DNA from 3 places in the Bacillus sp. PK3-067 genome. Region 2 is predicted to be linked to each of the others. Evidence: predicted binding sites of a transcription regulator. Region 2 holds the regulator's gene; each other region holds the start of a gene.
What was found. The regulator LexA, encoded in region 2, represses DNA repair genes until DNA is damaged. The targets are predictions, from matches to a motif close to CGAACATATGTTCG.
Positions count from the first base shown of each region.

Region 1: M1D73_RS29975 (Y-family DNA polymerase) is a predicted target of LexA. The motif match lies at 3,892-3,905, and genes of this name have one in related genera.
Region 3: recN (DNA repair protein RecN) is a predicted target of LexA. The motif match lies at 2,955-2,968, and genes of this name have one in related genera.

Region 1 is NZ_CP096493.1:46,024-51,338, forward strand. It holds gene M1D73_RS29935 (CD3337/EF1877 family mobilome membrane protein) at 1-246, shown strand, start outside; gene M1D73_RS29940 (hypothetical protein) at 303-701, shown strand; gene M1D73_RS29945 (peptidoglycan DD-metalloendopeptidase family protein) at 729-1,856, shown strand; gene M1D73_RS29950 (hypothetical protein) at 1,881-2,465, shown strand; gene M1D73_RS29955 (hypothetical protein) at 2,484-2,804, shown strand; gene M1D73_RS29960 (hypothetical protein) at 2,830-3,126, shown strand; gene M1D73_RS29965 (hypothetical protein) at 3,254-3,574, shown strand; gene M1D73_RS29970 (hypothetical protein) at 3,606-3,812, shown strand; gene M1D73_RS29975 (Y-family DNA polymerase) at 3,948-5,213, shown strand; gene M1D73_RS29980 (YolD-like family protein) at 5,210-5,315, shown strand, end outside.
Region 2 is NZ_CP096490.1:3,679,944-3,685,258, reverse strand. It holds partial or broken gene M1D73_RS18890 (LexA family protein) at 112-231, opposite strand; gene M1D73_RS18885 (PadR family transcriptional regulator) at 394-717, shown strand; gene M1D73_RS18880 (DUF1700 domain-containing protein) at 710-1,252, shown strand; gene M1D73_RS18875 (DUF4097 family beta strand repeat-containing protein) at 1,253-2,056, shown strand; gene lexA (transcriptional repressor LexA) at 2,147-2,767, opposite strand; gene M1D73_RS18865 (YneB family resolvase-like protein) at 2,909-3,565, shown strand; gene M1D73_RS18860 (DUF896 domain-containing protein) at 3,611-3,850, shown strand; gene M1D73_RS18855 (bifunctional metallophosphatase/5'-nucleotidase) at 3,890-5,315, opposite strand, start outside.
Region 3 is NZ_CP096490.1:4,192,271-4,197,585, forward strand. It holds gene spoIVB (SpoIVB peptidase) at 1-979, opposite strand, end outside; gene recN (DNA repair protein RecN) at 1,098-2,837, opposite strand; gene argR (arginine repressor ArgR) at 3,102-3,551, opposite strand; gene M1D73_RS21500 (TlyA family rRNA (cytidine-2'-O)-methyltransferase) at 3,694-4,533, opposite strand; gene dxs (1-deoxy-D-xylulose-5-phosphate synthase) at 4,537-5,315, opposite strand, start outside.

The sequences.
Region 1 (5,315 bases), on a different replicon from region 2:
GTACAAGAGACAAATTCTTCTGACTCATTTATCCCAACGGAATCCATTTCCCCTACGGATTTAACACGAGTAAATGAGAAAGAAGTAAGCAAAAATGAACCGATTCAAGGAGAAGCGGAAACAATCGATACACCAGATATACAATATGGAGCTGTAGCCGCGGGAAGTGAAAATTGGATGCCTTCTACTGATCCGCAAAACTTAGATAACTTAGATGATTTGGAGCCACCAAAAAAAGATGAGTAGAGTCCTAGACTTTTAGGACTTTACTATTTTTTTACGAAAAAAGGAGCGATATAGCTATGAAACACTGGGGACTAACGTGTATGAAAATGGTGAGTATCAGTATTTTTCTCTGTATTGGGTGTTTAGGGTGGATGAACATAATCATTCTTTTCATACAGAGAGAATGGCCGACAGATTTATTAGGATGGATTGGTTTAGGGTTACTTATCTGGTATACGCTCATTCTTTTAACTCTCCAAATTATCCATAATGAGTTACGTTGCCCTATTGATGACAGGGCCAAACTAGCCTTTTTTATCTGGTTTGTAGGAATCGGTCATTTTGGATTATTAGACTTTATACAAAACCAGCAATCTACTCCTTTAACGTTACTATTTCATGTTTTAGCGATTATACCTATTCTTTTGGCCCTTACATATGGGCTGATTGTTCGAAAGTATTCCAATCAATCTTGATACATGTTGTAAGGGGGGAGGGATGATATGAGACCAGAAATAAAAGAAGTTGTAGATAAAACGGTACAAGAAGAGATTGCACAAGAACAAAAAAAGAAGAAGAAAAAGAAATCCTGGTTACTGACATTTATTTTTGGGAGTTCTACTTTCACGATAGGATTGTTCGTCTGTATTGGATTTCTTTTATTTATTGTTTTAGGGCAAGGCATTGGCAAAAAAGAAGAGGAAGCACCAGCAACCATCCCAAGTAATGGAATGACGGTTTGTCGGCCAGGTGGAAAATCAGTGGCACCAGAAGAATTACAACCCCACCTGGGCGGCGTTTTTACAGGGAAAGCACAAGCCTTTTTAAATGCAGGAACACAAAACCAAATCGATCCCGTTTTATTAGCAGCCATTGCAAAATTAGAAACGGGGAACGGTACTTCTAATGCAGTAAAGAACTATAACAATCCAGGTGGACTTATGGACCCTAGCAGTTCGCAAATGAAAGGGTTCATGAAGTTTGCCACTTTAGATGAAGGAATCAACGCTATGGCCCGAAACTTATATAAAAACTATATTGGTATGGGGATAACAACCATAGAAGCAATTGGAGCGAAATATGCACCGCCAGGAGCCGCAAATGATCCGCATGGTACAAATGGTTTGTGGCCTGTATTAGTAACAAAGTTTGTGGCGCAAATGGGCGGCCTTACTTTTAATTGTGAAGCGGGAAAGCCAGGCGGCGTTGTAGATACTGGATCAGCAAGCTCACAAGGGTTTATTCGTCCTATCGCTCAAACAACGATTACAAGCCCATTCGGGCCACGCTGGGGCACTATTCATAAAGGTATTGATTATTCTTGCCAAGACGGTGTCACACCAATTGCCGCGTCGAAAGGTGGCGTTGTAGAGTGGGCGAAATTTGGCGCTTCCGGTTCGGGGTTTGGCGGATATGGAAACGTAGTTGTAATCAATCATGGGAATGGATATTGGAGTTTATACGGTCACATGTCGTCCATTACTGTACAGGAAGGTCAAAACATTGGAGTCGGTCAACAGGTAGGTGTTTGCGGAAGAACAGGGCAAGTAACAGGGCCACATCTTCACTTTGAGATCAAAACATCTTTGACGTTTGGTCAAGTCGACCCAGCACCTTATTTGCCGAAATAAGCGGAAAGAAAGGGAGGATTAGGGATGAAACAGGGAATCGTTGGTTTAATCATAGTTGTACTATTGGGTATCAGTGTATGGTTATGGAATCAAAATCGCACCTTACAGCATAAAGTTGAGCAGACAGAAAAGAAATGGACGGAACAAGTAAAAGAGCTAAAAACAGAGAATCGAGCATTGGAAAAGCGTGTAACAGTTTTAACAGAAAATACCCAAGATAAAGGGCAAGAAGTAGCAAAACAGTTTGTAGAGCTGTTAATACAGAATGATAACAAGCAAAAAGAAAAGCCAGGGTTTGAAAAGATCAAAGAAATGATAACTGGAGAAGCACGAAACAAATTATTAAATGCGCCAGAGGATGCACATAACCATATAGAAGATGATGGGTCTATGCACATTCAAACGAAAGCAAAGATAACGGATATGTACTACATTAAAACCGCTGATAATAAAGCCGATGTAACGGTTAAATATGATTATCTTGTAACGGTTGATGGAACAGAACAACAAGAAAAACACACTATGAAATTAAATTTACTATTAGAAGGTGAAAAATGGTTTGTAGAAAATTATGAGTTCCAAATCAATACAGGAATTGAAGGGCCATAGAGAAAGGAATGAGGGGAGTTGGTAAATAAAAATGTATTGCATCACATTGGATATGAAATATTGCAAGAAACGTTTGTATTGATTCGAAATGTATTTTCCTATTCAAACCAAGATGAATCCAGTGTGACATATGTGCGAGAAATTACGGATGCCTTGCATAATATCCCGCATTCGATTCAGAAACAACATGATAAATTCCTGGAATTTGAGTTTAAATTGCTAGAAGAAACATTAATGCAAATGGATTTTGGAAAGGTTGCCGCACAAAACGTTCCCCATTTTAGAATGTATGCGGCGCGTGTACAGCAATTGTTACAGAAGCGCTATAAAGAGGTGTAATCGAGTGGAAATGGGGCGATAAAATATGATCGTATTGGGAATTGGGCTGTCAGTTTTGCTGATAGCCTTTTTATTTATCCAGGTATATCCGTTCCAGGAACAAAAGTTAGAACAGAGAAAATATGATGAATATGGAATCTGGATCATTATTTGTACAGGGGTATGTCTCTATGTTTCGCACCATTTTTTACAGGAAAACACATGGCAATGGGGATTAAAAATCATAGGTGCAACTTTTTTTACAGGGTTTTCAATTGGATGTGTTGGAAAACAAAGTATATATGATTTTCAACATAAAAAGTTTCCCTTTCAGAAAAAATAACGCTTCAAATTCGCTTGTAATTGATTTTAAAGAAACTGTTAATACATTTGGTATCGAATGAGATTACGCTCTTTATTCGGCTCTTTAAGTGGTTTAAATGGGTTCTTAGAAAGAAAGGGGGGTGAGGATGCTTTTTTTAAAGGTTATTGCATATATTTTGCTAAGTATAGGAGTTTGTACGCTTGTTTTAGCAGGAATAGTCGCTATTATAAAGAAACAAATGATAATCGCAAATATAAACCTATTATTGGCCATGTACTATTTTTGTTCGGGAAGTCTTCTGTATTTGTGCACGTTATGGGAAACACAAGATATTTTCCTACAAGCCTTTTTGATTTTAATTGTAGGAATTTCAATTATTCGATTGAGAAAAAGTTGGTATGTACCGCAAATGCGTATTCAACTTCAAAAACTGCAGGAGCAAGCAACAAATAAGAATGATTTGTGAGGAAATCCATGAAAAAAGGAGTGGAGAAATCTTGATACATCAATATGAATTGAACTTTTCAGTGATGTATAGTGGCAAGGTAACAGGCTCACAATCTACAATTATTCCAGCAAGTTCTTTAGAGGAAGCAAACGAGAAATTACAATCGGAAGTAAATCGGCGGTTTGGGAAATGCCATGTCAAAATTGGTCATACAAGTTTACTTGTTTCAGAGGATAGTCGATACACAATTGGATAAAATGAGGAAAGGAGCCTTGCAATTAGCAAGGTTTTTTTATTTGAAATGATTAAAATTTGTATTAAAAAAGTCTTATAAAAGAACATTAGTTCGTATATAATAGGAACTAATGTTCTTTTATTTGGGGGGATGACAGTGTATGACTATTCAATATTGCCGAATCGAATTATTTTATGTGTAGACCTTCGTAGCTTTTACGCTTCGGTCAGTTGCATCAAGATGGGATTAGACCCACTTCAAACTAAGTTAGCTGTAGTCGGTGATGTTAAAAGGAATGGCTCAATTGTTTTGGCTGCAACTCCACCATTAAAAGCGTTAGGAGTAAAGAAAATGGCAAGGCTATATGAAATACCACGTCGTAATGACATTCTCGTGGTAAATCCAATCATGGGAACCTATATCAAATGTTCCAATTATATAACGAGGTTGGCCCTACAGTACGTACCCATTGAGGATTTTCACCAATACAGCATCGATGAATTTTTCATGGATATTACCGATAGTATTCATCTGTTTGCTAATGACCCATACGAATTCGCATTGAAATTCAAACGTGAGGTTTATGAGCATACACGTATTGAGTGCACGATAGGAATTGGTCCTAATCCATTGATGAGTAAAATTGCGTTAGATGTGGAAGCGAAGAAAACGAAAGATTGCATTGCATATTGGAAGTACGAAGATGTACCCATAAAATTATGGCCGATACGACCACTTAGTAAATTTTGGGGGATATCGAGGAAGACAGAGATGAAGTTAAATCGAAAAGGAAAACATTCAATCGAAGCCTTAGCACAATACCCTCTGAAATATCTCAAACAAAGCTTTGGTGTGATTGGCGAAGAATTACACTTACATAGCAACGGAATTGATTTTAGCCGCATTTCAGAAAAATATATACCAGCAACAACTTCTATCGGAAAAAGCCAAATACTCATGCGTGATTACACGATAGAAGAATTTCCAATTATCCTACTGGAACATATCGAGGAAGTTTGTTATCGATTAAGAAGACAAAACAAACTCGCTCAAACAATCCATTTTTCCATTGGTTATAGCAAAAGTTACGCTGGTGGTTTTAGAAAAACTCACACTTTAAACCGCCCAACTAATCTAACAATGGATATTTATCATATATGTACATACTTTTTATATGAGTTATATACGGGTGAACCAATCAGATCAATTAATGTTTCTTTAACAAAGTTAATTAATGAAGGTGAAGAACAAATCTCCCTTTTTGATAACGTAATACAACGTGAAAAAGAAATGAAATTAACTAAGGTAATGGATGAAATACGCACTAAGTTTGGGAAAAACAGCATATTAAGAGGGATTTCGTACACAAATAGTGCTACAGCAAGATACAGAAACACATTGTTAGGAGGACATAGATCGTGAGTAACGCTAATATGCCAAAAGGAAGAGGAATGGTCAAGTGGCAAGGATTTTCCGCGATTCCAGAGCAATTCGCTGGTATCAGTCAAATTATTAAAGAAAAGA
Region 2 (5,315 bases):
ATATATTAACTACTAGATAATGGATTGTTTTTGGTTATTTTGAATCATGTTACTAAGAAAATCTTTTCAAAAGAATTGATTTTATCTTTTTTAAATCACTTGTGCTATAACTTAATAATTCTTTACTGCCTGTACAACGCGAGCGATGATTTTTATGTCCTCATCTGCAAGGCTATAAGTTTGTGGCTTGTGAATCAGATTATCACTCAATGATATTAACGTAATGATGCTTAGTTATAACGCAGTCTTATTCAGGATTTCGTTAGTTCATTTTCTAAATTTAGGGAATAAATATAGTTTAGTACCTTGCAATAAACAATACTAAGTGGTATATTATGGATAAAACAGGTACCGTGTATTGAACAGTACTAAGATAGGAAAGGAGGATGGCACTTGAACGTTCAATTTAAAAAAGGTGTGCTTGAACTTTGTGTATTAGCACTTGTAAAACGTAAAGATAGTTACGGTTATGAACTTGTTCAGCAAATTTCTAATAAATTTTTAATATCGGAAGGATCAGTATACCCTTTATTACGTCGTTTGACGAAAGAAGGGTATTTTCAAACGTATTTAAAGGAATCTACGGAAGGGCCACCTCGTAAATATTATCAATTAACAGAGCAAGGGGAGACGCAATTTCATTTGTTAGTAACAGAATGGCGTGATTTTGCGAAAGGGGTACAAGAAATTGTTGAAGGGGTGGAATGGGATGAGTAAAGAAGGGTTTCTTAAAGAATTATCAAGTTATCTTAGAAAGTTACCAGAGGAAGAGAGGCAAGATATTTTATTGGATTATGAAGAGCACTTTCAGTTTGGACTAGAAGAGGGGAAAACTGAATCGGAAATAATACAGGGCCTTGGTTCTCCGAAAGTAATCGCGAAAGAATTACTTGCGATGTATCGCTTCGATGAAATGAAAAAAAATCCATCGACTTCAAATGTGACAAGAGCTGTTATGGCAGCGATTGGACTTAGTTTGTTTAATTTTATTATTGTGTTAGGCCCGTTAGTCGCAATTATTGCTTTTATATTTTCTTTTTGGATCGGTGGTATTGCTAGTGTAGTAACACCATTTTTCGTTATTGGAAAAGTATTTATGGGTACTTTTATATGGTTGGATCTTTTCGTTAGTATAACGTTTGTTGGGGTAGGTTTATTTTTATGTATTATCGCTTTTTATAGTACAAAGTGGTTTAAGAGATTGTGTGTACGATATGTAATATGGAACTTCAAAATGATAAAAGGAGAGTAAATGATGAAAAAACTATTTTTAATCGCTATCGCTTGTATCATTATTGGAGTAATAGGAATTTCCCAAACATATGAAAAAGCAGTACAAACTGCTGAAAAAGGCGATAAAGAAAATGTAATTAAAAACGAAACATTAAAAAATATAGAAGTTAAGTTAGATGCCGGGGATATTATTGTCCAAAAATCTCCTGACTCTTCTTTTTATGTAAAGCAATCGGGAGATGTACGTAAACAAGAGATTCGTATCGCAGAAGATGGTGACACATTAAAAATTATTGGGGAAAGAGAAAAAGGTGCTTCATTTGATTTTTCTTTTTACGATTTTAGGTTTCAAACGTCTAAATTGACTCTCCTTGTGCCCGAACGCTCTTACCAAGATGTAAAAGTAAATTCATCTGCTGGACAAATCGAAATGAGTGATGTGAAAAGTGATAGCGTAAGTGTTAGGACACTTGCTGGAGAAGTAGAGTTGAAACAAGTAACGGCTAAGAATGTGGAGGGATCGACAAAAGCTGGTGAGGTGAACTTTAAGAAGGTATTAGGGAAAGTGACCGCAAAAACAACAAGTGGGGAAATAAATATTCAAGATCATGATTCTAAGTATAATCTAGAAGCAAGTTCAACTGCGGGAGATATAGATATTACTTTATCGGAAAAACCACAAGATGCGGTAATTACTGGGCAAAGTGCTGCTGGAGATGTAACAATTTTTAATGAAGAAAATAAAAATGTAACAATTGGAAATGGTAGTAAAAAGATTAGCGGTAAAACGGCTGCGGGAGATGTGACGATTGAAACTCGTTAATAAGAAATAGAATGCATGGAAATCTATCAAAATACAAAAAGAAGATAATTACCGTATATAAATAAGGTAATTATCTTCTTTTTGTTATTTTTAATGTAAATCACGATATACGCCAATTACTTTCCCGATAACTGACACTTGTTTTAAAATGATAGGTTCTAATGAAGAGTTTTCTGGTTGTAGACGGAAATGGTCTTTTTCTTTATAGAAACGTTTAACTGTTGCTTCGTTATCCTCTGTTAAAGCGACTACAATTTCACCATTATATGCAGACTGCTGTTGGCGAACAACAACTAAATCTCCATCGAAAATACCAGCTTCAATCATACTATCTCCAGAAATACGTAACATGAACACTTGGTCTGCTCCAGCAACAATACTAGCTGGAAGTGGGAAATGTTCTTCTACGCTTTCGACCGCTGTAATTGGTAAACCAGCAGTGACTTTTCCGACAATTGGAACTTGAATAACAGATTGTGTTTCCGTATCCATTCGGTCTTCACCTAAAATTTCAATGGCACGTGGTTTTGTTGGATCGCGTCGAATGTATCCTTTTTCTTCTAATCGTGATAAATGTCCGTGCACTGTAGAACTAGAAGCGAGGCCGACTGCTTGACCAATTTCACGTACGGAAGGTGGATATCCTTTTTCTTGTACTTTTAGCTTAATAAAGTCGAGAATGTCTTGCTGGCGTTTCGTTAACTTTTCCATGTTTTCTAACACCTCGTTTTCTTTCATTTTTCTTATTAATAAGTATAACATGTGAAAAAACATTCTACAAACATAAGTTCGAACAAATGGCGGATTTATGTTACACTATAGGGAAATAATAGGGAGAAAGAGGGGTTCAAAATGAATGCAATTATTTATGCACGTGTGAGTACAACGAAAGAAGCGCAAGAAACATCATTATTACGTCAAAAAGATGAATTATTGCATTTAGCTGAGCGCTATCAAATGAATGTTACTAAGGTGATTGAAGAGCAGGCTAGTGGATATACAATTGAACGTGACGGTATATTAGAGGTGTTGGATACAATTCGAGACGAACAAATTGATGTGTTACTTATACAAGATGAAACGCGTCTTGGTAGAGGAAATGCGAAGATCGCGTTAATGCATTGTTTACATAAAGAAGGCATAAAAGTATATACGCATACACATAATGGTGAATTACAATTGTCGGATTCTGATTCAATGGTATTAGATATTATTGGTATTGTTGAAGAATATCAAAGAAAGATTCATAATTTGAAAATTAAACGAGGTATGCAACGTGCAGTAGAAAAAGGTTATCGTCCAGAAAAAAATTTAAAAAATCGTCATTTAAGTGTAGGAAGAGAGAAAAAAGAAGTGCCAATTGAGGAAATTGTACGTTTGCGAAAAAGTGAACTCACGTTTGAAGAAATTGCAGCAACATTACGTGGATTTGGTCATAATGTTTCAAAGGCGACTGTACATCGTAGATATGTAGAGTATACGAAGCAATTGCTTGATAAAGAAGAGTAACTATTGTATGATAATAATCAGTTTTGATTAGAAGGGGGATTCGAGATGATTAATCACGAACTCGTTGAACGCATTAACTTCTTAGCGAAAAAAGCAAAAGCTGAAGGTTTAACTGAAGAAGAGCAACGTGAGCGTCAATCGCTACGTGAACAATATTTAAAAGGATTTCGTCAAAATATGTTAAACGAACTTAAAGGTATTAAAGTTGTTAACGAAGAAGGTACAGATGTTACACCGACGAAATTAAAAGCTTTAAAAAAGCAAGATAATGCAAAATTAAATTAAAAGATGGGCGAAGCCCATCTTTTTTATATGTAAAAATCGTTATTTAATAACTTTCCAGTTGTTATTAACTGTTGCTTCTATCGTTTTATGTTCCAATATATAATTAGCGATAAGTTCAGACATATCTGTGGGTATATCTTTTACTACCGGTTTGTTTTGAAACATAAAGAAATTTCCCCCGCCACTTGCACGATAATTATTCATTACAACGTCATATTCTTCATTCATATTAAGAGGAGCACTGTTATGCTGTAAAGATTCTACTCTTTCACCAATTGGTTTTGAAATGTTTAATACGTATGAAATCCCTTCCCACATATCATAATTATAATGTTGTGGCTTTGGTTCTATGTAGGTAGGACTTACGGTGATGGATCCATCTGTTTTTAATGTGAAATAAGAAGCAGAGAGTTCAAGAGCATTTTTTATATCCGCTCCAGTTATTCTAATTACTTTTAATGTGTTTGGATAAATATAATTAGAAACGATGTCACGCATTGTTACATGTTCCGGGAAACCTGGAGATGTATTATGGAACAAACTTGTACAAGAAATTGATACATTAGCTATATCCATCTGTATTTTATTTATGAATTCGATAAAAGGATGATCATGCAAACGAGTTTGCATAGCATCTGAAATTTGCATATCCCCCTGAATGATTCCAATAGGTTGATCAAGCCACTTTTGTGTTTTCTCTTCGTAATCGGCTACCAATGAAAGTACATCTTGGTCAGCCTCAACTCCTTGTACAGATAATAATTCAGAAGAACTCTCTTTTTTAACCCATTTATGTTTTGTTTTTTTGAATGTTATTTTTACTTTTCCAACTGAGTTTCCATTACATCCGGTCTGTAAAATTGTTACACCGTTAGCCATTGTGTGAGCAATTTCCCGGTGTTGGTGACCTGTTAATAAAATATCTATGTCTTCAATTTCATGGCACATTGCATATCCTTGGTTTTCTCCTGTTAAAACTTCAGTCGGTACCCCGGTTTGTAAATCTCGTTCAACTCCCCCGTGATACGCTACGACTAGTAAATCTGGTTTCTCATGTTTGCGAATGTAAGAAACCCACTTTTTCGTTGTTTCTAATGCATCTTCAAATTGTAAGTCTTTAATGTGATGGGGTTGTTCCCAATTGGTAATGTAGTGCGTTGTCACCCCTAAAATAGCGATTTTTATATTGGATTCAATCTGTTTGATTATATAAGGTTTTCCGAAATAAGGTTTCTTTATGTTTTTATCTAAAATGTTTGCTGATAGGTACGGGAAGTTCGCAGTAGTCACAGCGTTATTTAATATACCCATCCCGTAATTAAACTCATGATTGCCGATAATTGCAGCGTCATACTGTAAGTAATTCGCTAATAAGGACATTGGGTTTTTTTTGTTTTTTTCGTATGTAACATAATGATAAGTAAATGGTGTTCCTTGAATAAAGTCGCCATTATCAATTAAAAGA
Region 3 (5,315 bases), 510 kb from region 2:
CTTTTACTTGATGAGATAATGCGATAGGCATTGCTTTATCCATTATACCGTTTTTCATATTCGTATTTAATTTTCCAAAAATACCATATGGACTATTAATTGTAATATTGCCAATCACTTCACGGTCTGGTGAGAATCTTGCTAATTTCTCCCCTGGATTCCCATGACTACCTCTTTCAATTGATGTAACTGTCGAGCGCATAATTTGTCCATCTTCGACTTGAATCGGCTTTTTCGTATCATTATCAGAAATAACATGACCAAGTGCCCCATATTTCATAGAATCTGGATGAACAAATGTCATCGTTCCAATTCCAGCTGCCGAATCACGGATATACAAGCCAATTCGATAAGACGATTCACCGTTGTCTTTTTGTGGAGTTAGCTTCGTACGAATATATTTTCCATCTCTTAACAATACAAGATTAAGCGGTTCACCTGTTTCTCCACTATTATGAATAAACGGTGCTACATCACTCATTCTTTCAATTGTTTTACCATTAATTTCAGTAATCATATCTCCAATTTGTACACCTGCTGTTTCACCAGGAGATATTTTACCTTTTTCAGTTTGAATTAAATGATGGCCTACAACAAGTACACCTTTTGTATTTAATTTCACACCAATTGATTGTCCACCTGGAATCACTTTAAAATCTTTTAACACTTTCACATTTACTTTTTTTACTGGAAAACCAGCAAGCTGAAATACCATATCAGCTTCACCATTTTGATGAGAATTTACCATAAGTCCTTGTTTTTGTTCATTCGAACTCACTGTAAATACATGACGATTTGTGGATGAAGCTTTGAAAACTGGTAATGATGATATTTCTGATTGTTGTCCTTCAAAAACAACAAGTTGTTTCGGTGATGAAATAAACGTTCGAAGCGGTTTAAAACATCCAATAAAAACTAAAGAAACAAGGAGACAAAGACCTATTATTTTTCGAAATTTTTCTAATTTCAACTTGTTCACTCTCCTCGCTCCTACCCCACATTCAGCCTCTTGGCTTCACTTTTTAATCTCTCCTTGCAGTGCTTTATTTATAACCGGAAGAATTAAGAAATCGTCATTTGAGAAAAAAAGCTATCCATTACTGGATAGCCTCTGCTGTCTGTTTAAAATGATGCGCTTGCGTAAGTAATTCTTTCGCATGCTCTGTCGTTAAATCTGTGATTTCCACACCAGAAATCATTCGAGCTATTTCTGTTACTTTATCCTCCATAGTTAAAACAGTAACCGATGTAATTGTCCGATCATTCGCTACTTGTTTTCGAATAAATAAATGTGAATCTGCCATTGAAGCTACTTGAGGTAAGTGCGTAATACAAAGTACTTGCGAGTTTACTGATACTCGATAAATTTTTTCCGCAATAGCCTGTGCGACCCGGCCACTTACACCCGTATCCACTTCATCAAAAATAACAGATGCAACCCCTTGATGCTTAGAAAAAATGCTTTTTAAAGCTAAAATGATACGAGATAACTCTCCGCCAGATGCAACCTTTGAAAGTGGTTTTAGCGGCTCTCCTGGGTTCGTTGAAATATAAAATTCCACATGATCGTAACCATCCGCCGTAAGTCTTACCGGCGCACCTTCCACAAGGGGCTCTTCTACATTTCCTTCTCTCTTCATAATTCTCACTTCAAATTTCGTTTTTTCCATATATAATTCTTTTAATTCCTGATGAATTGCATTTGTAAGGTGTTCTGCAAGCTCATGACGCATATTACTTAACAACGTTGCTTCTTTCAGAATAACACTTTCTAATTCCTTCAACTGTTTCTTCGTCGTTTCAATATGAACGTCTTTATTTTCAATCGTAAAAATTTCCTGTTCAATTTTATCAGCATACGCTAAAATCTCTTCTACAGTATTTCCATATTTTCTCTTTAGCATACGAATTTCATTCAAACGTGTTTCGATTTCATCTAAACGATTTGGATCATATTCCATCATATCGAGCTTTTCTCTCAGTTGATAGGCAACCTCTTCTAATAAGTAATAGCTATTTGCAATTGAATCATGATTCTCCTGATACACTTCATCTAAATGTGTAATACTTTCCATTTGCCCCATTGCACTTCTTACATTATCTAACCCTTGTCCGTCGGCACTTAACGAACGATATGCATCACCTAACGCTTTATAAATCTTTTCAAAATTAGAAATTTGCAATCGTTCCTCAGTTAATTCATTTTCTTCATCCATCTTTAAATCCGCCTTGCGAATTTCTTCATGCTGAAATTGAATTAAATCTAAGCGATGTGCCATTTGTTGCTCATTTTCACTTAACGATTTCAATTGTTTTTTTAATTTTTCATAGTCAGCGTATACGTTTTGATATATGTCTAATTGTTTAACGATTCGATCCCCATCAAAGTGATCAAGCATAAACAGATGTCGTTCTTCATTCATTAAATCTTGCGTTTCGTGCTGTCCATGAATATCAACAAGTGTTTTCCCAATTTCTTTTAATATGCTAAGTGTAACAAGCTTCCCATTTACACGACATACACTCTTCCCGTTCGCAGCAATATCACGCTTTAAAATAATCATGCCATCTTCTATTTCTATATCTAACTCTTCTGCCTTTTCAATACATGGATGCTTCTCATCTTCAACATAAAATAGCCCTTCAATCTCAGCCTTCTCTGTTCCATATCGAACAAATTCTGCTGACCCACGGCCACCTACAAGTAAACTAATTGCATCAATAATAATCGATTTTCCGGCCCCTGTTTCACCGCTTAAAACCGTTAAACCTTTTTGAAAAGAAATATTTAATGCTTCAATAATAGCAAAGTTTCTAATCGATAATTCCGATAACAATGCCCCATTCACCTCGTTATAAAATAATCCCTTACTAAAGGATTTTCTCAGTTCTTCATTCAAATAATCATGCTATATATTTGTATGTATATACTCTTCTAACCCGCTTCATTGTACCAAACATTTGTTTTACGGGTCAATCCATCTATTTTCTAACTTTATGCAAACAAAATATTATATTACAATTGAAAATTCATATTTTTAACCAATAAAAATATCTTGTTCACTTTCCACTTTACGATGGAAAGCAAACAAGATTTTTTGTTACAACATATTTAAGAAACGATCAGAGACAACACCTGTATCGTCAGGTGTACGGCAAATAATTAAGCAAGTATCATCACCACAGATGGTTCCGATGATCTCATCCCACTCTAAATGATCAATAAGTGCTCCAAGTGAATGAGCGTTACCAGGCAATGTTTTTAGCACAAGCATATGTCCTGCCGTGTCTAATTTTACAAATGAATCCACTAGATTTCGTTTTAATTTTTGTAACGGGTTAAATCGTTGATCTGCTGGCAAGCTATATTTATAGCGCCCATCATGTAATGGCACCTTCACTAAGTGCAGTTCTTTAATATCGCGCGATACTGTTGCTTGCGTTACATTAAATCCCTCATTACGTAAAATATCAACTAATTCATCTTGTGTTTCAATTTCTTTGTTTGCAATAATTTCCCTGATTTTAATATGGCGCTGACCTTTATTCATACATTTGCACCTCACACTATCTCTTACCATAGTTTAAACATTGGTATACTTCACTTATTTATGTTAACTTATAATTCGTTTCTTGTACACAATTGTTTTTACAATCATTATACAATTACAGCAAAAAGAGGAACAACATATGTTATTCCCCTTTCCCTTTTTGTTTTAGAACTTCATGCGCTTCTGTAACAACTTGCTCTATAGAAATCGGAGAATGATTTTCGCCATTCTCACGTTCACCATGCCATTTCAGATGAATTAAAAATTCAATATTACCATCCCCACCCGTAATTGGTGAGAATGTTAAACCTTCCACATCATAGCCTTCTTTTAAAGCAAACTCGACAATCATTTCTACAACAGCTTCATGTACTTTTCTATCACGAACGATACCTTTTTTCCCAACTTGCTCTCTTCCAGCTTCAAACTGCGGTTTAATTAACGCTGCTACATCTCCGTTAGGCATAAGCATTGTTTTTAAAACTGGCAGTATAAGCTTTAATGATATAAATGAAACATCAATACTTGCAAATTGAGGTAAACCACGTTCTAAGTCTGCTGGTGTCACGTAACGGAAGTTTGTTCGTTCCATTACAACAACACGCTCATCTTGACGTAATTTCCACGCTAGTTGATTGTATCCTACATCTAATGCATAAGATAATTTCGCTCCATTTTGAAGCGCGCAATCTGTAAAGCCACCAGTTGATGAACCAATATCTATCATAACTTTATCTTGTAAATCAAGATGAAATGTCTCTAATGCCTTTTCAAGTTTATAACCACCACGACTTACATACGGCATAACTTGTCCCTTCACCGTAATCTCAGTATCTTGCGAGATTTTCTCTCCTGGCTTATCAAGTCTCATCTCATTTGCATATACGAGTCCGGCCATAATGGCGCGCTTTGCTTTCTCACGCGTTTCTATAAGTCCTCGCTCTACTAATAGTACATCTACTCTTTCTTTTTTTACGCTCATTTGTTACGCCCTTTTTTGTTTTGATGGAATCATTGTATGAATACGGTCTACAACAGCATCTGTCGTTAAACCAATTTCTTCTAATAATTTTGTTACACTTCCGTGCTCTATGAAGCGATCTGGAATACCCATTCGTTCAACTAATGCACTATGGTAACCATTTTCAGATGCAAATTCAACTACTCCTGTTCCAAAACCACCGATTAAACAAGCTTCTTCAATCGTTAAAATCGGTATATTCTTTCCTAGAAGATCATGTAAATATGCTTCATCCATTGGTTTAATAAAGCGAGCATTCACTACTTTCACTGAAACCCCAGCTTTTTCAAGACGCTCAGCTGCTTCCATTGCCATTGGTATTGTCGTACCAAACGTTAAAATAGCTGCTTGTGTACCCTCTTTTAACGTCTCCCACGTACCGATTGGAATCGCCTTTAATTCTTCATCCATATGAACGCCAAGTCCATTACCGCGCGCATAACGCAATGCGATTGGTCCATCTTCATATTGCATCGCCGTATAAACTAAATGTTGACCTTCATTTTCATCTTTCGGCATCATAAGCACCATATTCGGCAAGTGACGTAAGAATGAGATATCAAATACGCCTTGATGCGTTTCACCATCTGCTCCTACTAATCCCGAACGATCTATTCCGATGAAAACATTTAAATTTTGGCGGCATATATCATGAACAACTTGGTCATATGCTCTTTGTAAAAATGTTGAATAAATCGCTAAGAATGGCTTCATTCCTTGCGTTGCCATACCCGCTGCCATTG